2 regions of the Halomonas aquatica genome follow, and region 1 is predicted to be linked to the other one. Evidence: predicted binding sites of a transcription regulator. Region 1 holds the regulator's gene; the other holds the start of a gene.
What was found. Region 1 encodes sigma-54, which starts transcription at its own class of promoters, with help from an activator protein. Its sites were predicted from a motif close to TGGCACNNNNNTTGCTNT; they were not measured.

Region 1 (4,210 bases):
CCGGCTGACCGACAATGTCCGCGGCCACCATCCGCCCCAGACCCACGAGGACCCCGAGTCATGACGCGAACTTCCCTCGCCCCCCTTTCGACCCTCGTCGTCATCGGCCTGTTGCTAGGCAGTGCTCAGGCACTGGCATTGGAGGGTGACGCCAGCGCCCCGATCGAGGTGGAGGCCAATCAGCTCGATCTCGACGATCGCGAAGGCACCGCCGTCTATACCGGCAATGTGGACATCCGCCAGGGGAGCATGCAGCTGACCGGCGACCGTGTGGAAATACGGCGCAACGACCAGGGCCAGCTCAGTCAAGCCACCGCCACCGGCGAGCGCGCCTACATCGAGCAACTGCCCGCACCGGACGAGCCCATGGTCCGCGGCTGGGGCCGCACCGTTATCTACCACGTCGCCGAGCGCCGCATCGAACTGATAGACCGCGCCGAACTGCATCAGGGTGGCGACACCTTCGATGGTGGCTACCTCGAATACTTCCTCGACCGCCGCGTCGTCCAGGCCCGCTCCGATGCAGAAGGTGTACAGGAGCGCCAGCGGGTGCGGATGACCCTCGAGCCCGCAAAGCAGGGCGGCCAGTGATGAAGACCCTGAGAGCCCAGCACCTGGCCAAGGGCTACAAGCGTCGCCGAGTGGTGCAGGACATCAGCCTCTCCATCGGGCAGGGCCAGATCGTCGGCCTGCTCGGCCCCAACGGGGCCGGCAAGACTACCTCCTTCTACATGATCGTCGGTCTGGTGCGCGCCGATGCCGGCGAGGTGCATATCGACGACCTGGACCTCTCGACCGCAGCCATGCACGAGCGGGCCAGGGCCGGCATCGGCTACCTGCCCCAGGAAGCCTCGATCTTTCGCAAGCTGTCGGTCGCCGACAACATCATGGCGATCCTCGAGACACGCCCGGACCTCGACCGCAGGGGCCGCGAGGCCAGGCTCGAGGAGCTCCTCGGGGACTTCCACGTGACGCACATCCGCGACAACCTGGGCATGAGCCTCTCCGGTGGCGAACGGCGACGCGTGGAAATCGCCCGGGCGCTGGCCACCGAGCCTGCCTTCATCCTGCTCGACGAACCCTTCGCCGGCGTCGACCCCATCTCGGTGGGCGAGATCAAGGGCATCATCCGCCAGCTCAAGGCCCGAGAAATCGGCGTGCTGATCACCGACCACAATGTGCGCGAGACCCTCGATATCTGCGACAGCGCCTACATCGTCGGTGACGGCCGGATCATCGCCGAGGGCAATGCCGAGGCGATCCTGGCCAACCAGCGCGTCCGCGAGGTCTACCTGGGCCAGGACTTCCGGCTCTGAACTCCAATCTCATGATATAAATGTCGTTATGGCTAAGCGGCATGAAGATTGCGCATGGCACGATTGTTGCATTTTTCCAGTTGCAACCCCCTCGGCCAGGGGCTAGGGTGGGAGTTTTCCTCACGTCGGGGGAACTCCTCTCATGGCCATGAAGGCTTCCCTGCAGCTTCGCGTCGGCACCCAGCTGACCATGACCCCCCAGCTGCAGCAGGCCATCGCCCTGCTGCAGCTCTCGACCCTGGACCTACGCCAGGAGATTCAGCAGGCGCTGGATTCCAACCCCCTGCTGGATGTCGAAGATGACTTCGGCGAAGAGGAGGTGGACGAAACACCCGACGACGACTGGGCCAGCGAGATTCCCGACGAACTCACCACCGACAGCGACTGGTCGGATACCTATCAGGACCTTGGTAGCGTTCCTGCCGGCGGCAGTGGCGAGGGTCCCGATTTCGAGCGTCAGGCGTCGGGGCAGAGCCTGCAGGGCCATCTGGCCTGGCAACTGGCCATGACCAACCTGGACGAGCGCCAGATGCTCATCGCCGAGAGCCTGATCGACAGCCTGAACGGCGACGGCTACCTCACCCAGCCCCTGGAGGAGATCCGCGACGGCCTCAGGGCCCAGGGCCTCGCGGGCCTCAGGAGCCGGGAACTCGAGCAGGTGCTCCTGCGCCTCCAGCAGTTCGAGCCCACTGGGGTCTTCGCCCGTGACCTGCGCGAGTGCCTGATGTTGCAACTGGCCACCCTGCCCGATGACACACCGCTCTTGCCCCAGGCCCGCCGCCTGGTTCGCCAGTTCCTCGAGGCCCTCGCCGGCGACGACCGACGCCTTCTCAAGCGCCGGCTCAGCCTCGACGATGAGGCCCTCGACACGGTGATCGACCTGGTACGCTCGCTGGATCCCCGCCCCGGCAGCGCCTTCACCGAAAACGACAACGACTATGTGATTCCCGATCTGATCGCGCGGCATGCCCGCGATGGCTGGCAGGTAGAACTCAATCCCGAGGCCATGCCGCGCCTGCGCATCCAGCCCGACTATGCCGCGCTGATTCGACGAGCCGACAAGAGCGAGGACAACCAGTTCCTCAAGGACCACCTGCAGGAGGCGCGCTGGCTGATGAAGAGCCTCTCCAGCCGTAACGATACGCTGCTGCGGGTGGGCCGCGAGATCATGGTGCGCCAGATCGACTTCCTGGAGCATGGCGAGGAGGCCATGAAACCCCTGATCCTGGCCGATATCGCCCAGGTCGTGGAGATGCACGAGTCGACCATCTCGCGAGTCACCACCCAGAAGTTCATCCATACCCCGCGCGGCATGTTCGAGCTCAAGTACTTCTTCTCCAGCCAGGTAGGAGGCGGCAACGGCGAGGGTGATGCCCACTCCAGCACCGCCATCCGCGCCCGGATTCGCAAGCTGATCCAGGACGAGGCCCCTCGCAAGCCACTCTCCGACAGCAAGCTGGTCGCCCTGCTCGATGAGGCCGGCATCGGCGTCGCGCGACGCACGGTAGCGAAATATCGCGAGGCGATGGGAATCCCCTCCTCCAGCGAGCGCAAGCGGCTGCGTTGAACGGGGTCCAATGGCGCACTCCAGTACCCGGATGCTTTCTCCCGAATTTGCCGCAAGCAATTGAAATCACGCTATTCGGCGAGAAATCCAATCCCCTCGACCGCGGGGGTATGCAGGACGACAAAAAGGGTTACAATCGATTCACACCCCGTAAGAGCAAGGAGCGTGTCATGCAAGTCAACATCACCGGCCACCATGTAGACCTGACCGACGCACTGCGTGACTATGTGCAGGAGAAACTTACCCGCGTCGAGCGTCACTACGACAACATCACCAACGTGCAGGTCACCCTCTCCGTGGAGAAGGAACGCCAGCAGGCGGCCTGCACCCTTCATGCCGCCGGTGCCGACCTCCATGCAGAGGCCATGGATAATGACATGTATGCCGCCATCGATGCTCTCGCCGACAAGCTCGACCGTCAGTTGGTGAAGCACAAGGAAAAGGCCCAGGCCCGCGCCCAGGGCGCTGGCGCCCGCTGATTCCGTCATGACACTGGACGCCATCCTGCCCCCCGAGCGCACCCTCTTCGATGTGCCGGGGGGGAGCAAGAAGCGAGTGCTGGAATTCTTCAGCACCTTCATTGCCCAGAACACGCCGAGCCTCGACAGCCAGGAGGTCTTCAGCCGACTGATCGGCCGCGAACGACTGGGCAGCACCGGCATCGGCAACGGGGTCGCCATCCCCCACGCACGAAACCCTCACTGCAAGGCACCCATCGCCGGCTTCCTCAAGCTGGCCGAACCGGTGGATTTCGATGCCATCGACGGGGAACCGGTAGACCTGGTCTTCGTGCTGCTGGTACCCGAGGAGGCCGACGAGGCGCATCTCGCCTTGCTCGGCCAGGTCGCCGGCGTGATGAACGACACCGACACCCGGGCCCGCCTGCGTCACAGCGCAAGCCAGCGCGAGCTCCATGAGCTCCTCATGGAGGCGATTCGACAACAGGCCCAGACCGGCGGCCAGGGAGGCTGATCCTCCTTGGCCGCCCGGCCATTACCACGACCAGGAGACCCGCATGCAGCTCGTGATCATCAGTGGCCGGTCGGGTTCCGGCAAGTCGATCGCGCTGCAGGCGCTTGAAGACCTGGGCTACTACGCCATCGACAACCTGCCGGCGATGCTGCTCGGCCCACTCGTTGATGAGCTCCAGGGTGATCGCAGCGTGCGCTCCTCGATCGCCGTCAGCATCGATGCCCGCAATCTCCCGGAAGCCCTGGAACGCTTTCCCGAGTTGCTCGATGACCTGCGCACCCGCGACCTTGAGTGCCAGGTGGTCTACCTGACCACCGATGCGCGGATCCTGCTGGAGCGCTACTCCCACACCCGG
Region 2 (4,210 bases), on a different contig from region 1:
GCGCTGCATGAAGTCGCTGATCAGCAGGGTCGCCAGGTAATTGCCGATGGTCAGGGTAGCGCCCACGTCCAGGGTGCCGATTCCCTGTTGTCCACGCAGCAGTTCCTCCACTTCCTCGGCGCGGTCGAGCAGGGCCACCGCCTTGGGCAGCAGTTGGAAGCCCAGGGCATTGAGCTTCAGGCGCTTGCCGATGCGATCCAGCAGCCGGCAGTCGAACTGGCGCTCCAGCTCGGCCAGGGCGGTGCTGGTCGCCGACTGGGAAAGCGCCAGGGAGCGGGCCGCACGTGAGACGCTCTCGTTCTGGGCGACGGCAACGAAGACCTCCAGCTGGCGCAGTGTATAACGCATGACGTTTCTCGCAGGCTATGATATCGAAATTATAGATAAGTATTATCCATACAATCCATTTAACAGATAACCTTCCGGCCCTTAGAATTGCCTTAACAATATATTTGGCTTATTTATTCGTTTATAGAATATAAAAGGAGTCGGGATGAGCAAGTTCGCGCTTGAGGACGTTCTCAGTGTGCATCACTGGAACGACACCCTGTTCAGTTTCCGCACCACCCGGGAGCGCAGCCTGCGCTTCAAGAATGGCCAGTTCGTCATGATAGGCCTCGAGGTGAACGGTAAGCCGCTGATGCGGGCCTACTCCATTGCCAGCCCCAACTACGAGGACCATCTGGAGTTCTTCAGCATCAAGGTGCCAGATGGTCCCCTTACCTCGCGCCTCCAGCACCTCGAGGTCGGCGACCAGATCATGGTCAGTCGCAAGCCCACCGGTACCCTGGTCACCGATGACCTTCTGCCGGGGCGTAACCTCTACCTGCTCTCTACCGGGACCGGCCTTGCGCCGTTCATGAGCCTGATCCAGGATCCTGAGGCCTACGAGCGCTTCGAGAAGATCGTGCTGGTCCATGGCGTCCGCAACGTCAGCGAACTGGCCTACGCCGACTTCATCCAGAAGGACCTGCCCGCCCATGAGTATCTGGGCGAGGAGATCAGCGAGAAGTTGGTCTACTACCCCACGGTGACCCGGGAAGAATTCCACACCATGGGGCGGCTGACCGACCACATCCGCAGCGGCAAGCTGGCCGAGGACACGGGGCTTCCGGCCATCGACCCCAAGCAGGATCGCGCCATGATCTGTGGTAGCCCGGCGATGCTCGACGACACCAGCCACCTGCTCGACGAGCTCGGCTTCACCATCTCGCCGCGCATGGGTGAGCCCGGCGACTACGTGATCGAGCGGGCGTTCGTCGAGAAGTGAGCAGCGCCAAGCCGCCCGGTCATGGGCGGCAGGTATCGAGATGGAAAAATGAAAACCCCGCCGGATCGAATCCGGCGGGGTTTTGCGTTGCTATCGGCAATGCCGATGACAGCAGTCTGCGGCGCTACGCGCTTAGACTGCGTCCTTGCCGGTCTCGCCGGTGCGGATGCGGATCACCTGCTCCAGAGCGGTGACGAAGATCTTGCCGTCGCCGATCTTTCCGGAGTTGGCCACCTGGGTGATGGCATCGATCACCTTCACCGCCATGTCGTCATCCACGGCCACCTCGAGCTTGACCTTGGGCAGGAAGTCCACGACGTATTCGGCGCCGCGGTAGAGCTCGGTGTGGCCCTTCTGGCGGCCGAAGCCCTTGACCTCGGTAACGGTGATGCCCTGGACGCCGATCTCGGAGAGCGATTCCCGGACGTCGTCGAGCTTGAACGGCTTGATGATGGCGGTCACCAGTTTCATGGTCTTGATCCTCGTCCTGTCCGTTGGTCGGTGGCGTTGGACGCCACCCTGGCTGCGTTCATTGTGCCAGAGCATACACCCGCTGCGGGAGGAATAAAAAAAGCCCCCCGAAGGGGGCCAGGAGGAGCGTGGGCTCACTCGCGTAGGTGTCTTACTTCTTGGAGGCACTGAACTCGGGGTAGGCTTCCAGGCCGCACTCGGTCAGGTCGACCCCTTCGTACTCTTCCTCTTCGGTGACCCGGATGCCCATCACGGCCTTGAGGATAAACCATACGATCAGGCTGGCCAGGAACACCCAGAAGAAGATGCCGAGGATACCGATGATCTGCGGACCGAAACTGGCACCGCTATTGGTCAGCGGTACGGCCAGCACGCCCCAGATGCCCACCACCCCGTGTACGGAGATGGCACCCACCGGATCATCAAGCTTCAGCTTGTCCAGGGCCACGATGGCGATCACCACCAGCAGGCCACCCGCGGCGCCGATGAACACGGAGCCCAGCGCACTGGGGGACAGCGGATCGGCGGTGATGGCCACCAGGCCAGCCAGGGCGCCGTTCAGGGCCATGGTCAGGTCGGCCTTGCGGAACCACATCTTGGCCAGGATCAGCGCGGCGATCACGCCGCCGGCGGCGGCCGCGTTGGTGTTGACGAATACCTGGGCCACGTTGTTGGCGGAGGACACGTCAGACATCTTCAGCTCAGAGCCGCCGTTGAAGCCGAACCAGCCCATCCACAGGATGAAGGTACCCAGGGTGGCCAACGGCAGGTTGGCGCCGGGGATGGCATAGATGCTGCCGTCCTTGCCGTACTTGCCCTTACGCGGGCCGAGCACCATCACGCCTGCCAGGGCCGCGGCCGCACCGGCCAGGTGCACGATGCCGGAGCCTGCATAGTCGGAGTAGCCGACCTCGGCCAGCCAGCCACCGCCCCAGGTCCAGTAGCCGGACACCGGATAGATGAAGCCAGTCATGACCACGGCGAAGGCCAGGAAGGCCCACAGCTTCATGCGCTCGGCGACGGCACCGGAGACAATGGACATGGCGGTCGCCACGAACACCACCTGGAAGAAGAAGTCCGAACGCATGGAGTAGTAGGGGGCGCCATCGCCGCCGGCGAGCACCGCTTCGACCCCGTTCTCGCTGCCGATAAGCGCGCCCAGGCTAGGCAGGAAGCCGCCGGCATCGCTGGAGTACATCAGGTAGTAGCCCACCAGCAGGTACATGGTGCATGCGATGGCGAACAGGGCGATGTTCTTGGTCAGGATCTCGGCGGTGTTCTTGGAGCGCACCAGGCCTGCCTCGAGCATCGAGAAGCCGGCGGCCATCCACATCACCAGCACGCCGCAGATCAGGAAGTAGAAGGTATCGAGCGCATAGCTCAGCTCGGGTAGTTCACTCATGGGTGTCTCTCCACGTCAGAAATGGGAAGGGGTGGTCAGACGGCATCGGCACCGCGTTCACCGGTGCGGATGCGGATCACGTCCTCCAGAGGCGTGACGAAGACCTTGCCGTCACCGATCTTGCCGCTGTTGGCCGCACTGCAGATGGCATCGAGCACGGTTTCGAGTCGTGAGTCGTCAACCGCGATCTCGACCTTGACCTTGGGCAGGAAGTCGACGACGTACTCGGCGCCACGATAGAGCTCGGTATGGCCCTTCTGGCGGCCGAAGCCCTTGACCTCGGTAACGGTGATGCCCTGGACGCCGTTGTCGGCGAGTGCCTCACGGACGTCGTCGAGCTTGAATGGTTTGATGATGGCGGTGATCAGCTTCATTCCGAATCTCCCTTGCTGGAATATGGGCTGGCATGGTGCCGCCCGACAAGTGGCTGCCCTGTTTAAGCGATAACCATGCCAGATTTTAAAATTTTCATTTTAAATCATATGGATGTGACGAGTTATTGTGTGTGGACGGCGGCGGGACGAACGAGGTCGATGGCGATGATGATTCATTGTGGTGCATTTATCAGAATGACTGCGCACCATAAGTGAGCATAGAAGGGTGATGCGTGGTGCCGGAGGCTTGCGTATCCTCTTGTCAGGCATCCAATCACGTTTCAGGAGAGACACCATGGTGAGCCATGATCGCATCAGTCGCTTGGCCCAGCAGATCGGTGACCGGCTGCAGGGTGCTTCCCAGGCGCCGGAAGAGGTACAGAAGGGCATCCAGCAGGTGGTCAAGGGCGCCTTCGACCGCCTGGAGCTGGTGTCCAGGGAGGACTTCGACATCCTGATGGACGTGCTCCAGCGCACCCGGGCGCGGGTCGAGGCGCTGGAGCAGCAGGTGGCGGCGCTGGAGGAGGGGCTGGATGGAGCCACCTCTCGGGAGACTTCACCGAGCGAGCCTGCAGAGGCGCTGCCGGAGACACCAAGCGCCGAGTCGAGCCCCGAGGAGGACGCCGGCGCCGGCGAGACCGACCGCTGATCCTCTGCCTGCCCTGTCCCCTATCAATCGTGCCCGGGCGCACC

Region 2: the regulator sigma-54 is predicted to act here: its motif matches at 1,793-1,810, upstream of ABE960_RS10410 (P-II family nitrogen regulator).

What each region holds. Positions count from the first base shown of each region.
Region 1 covers NZ_JBEGCJ010000005.1:293,554-297,763, forward strand. Annotated here, with positions in the region: gene lptC (LPS export ABC transporter periplasmic protein LptC) at 1-64, shown strand, start outside; gene lptA (lipopolysaccharide transport periplasmic protein LptA) at 61-591, shown strand; gene lptB (LPS export ABC transporter ATP-binding protein) at 591-1,316, shown strand; gene ABE960_RS12595 (RNA polymerase factor sigma-54) at 1,459-2,883, shown strand; gene hpf (ribosome hibernation-promoting factor, HPF/YfiA family) at 3,054-3,362, shown strand; gene ptsN (PTS IIA-like nitrogen regulatory protein PtsN) at 3,370-3,855, shown strand; gene rapZ (RNase adapter RapZ) at 3,899-4,210, shown strand, end outside.
Region 2 covers NZ_JBEGCJ010000004.1:299,756-303,965, forward strand. Annotated here, with positions in the region: gene ABE960_RS10400 (LysR family transcriptional regulator) at 1-348, opposite strand, end outside; gene ABE960_RS10405 (ferredoxin--NADP reductase) at 494-1,270, shown strand; gene ABE960_RS10410 (P-II family nitrogen regulator) at 1,403-1,741, opposite strand; gene ABE960_RS10415 (ammonium transporter) at 1,893-3,143, opposite strand; gene ABE960_RS10420 (P-II family nitrogen regulator) at 3,179-3,517, opposite strand; gene ABE960_RS10425 (accessory factor UbiK family protein) at 3,813-4,166, shown strand.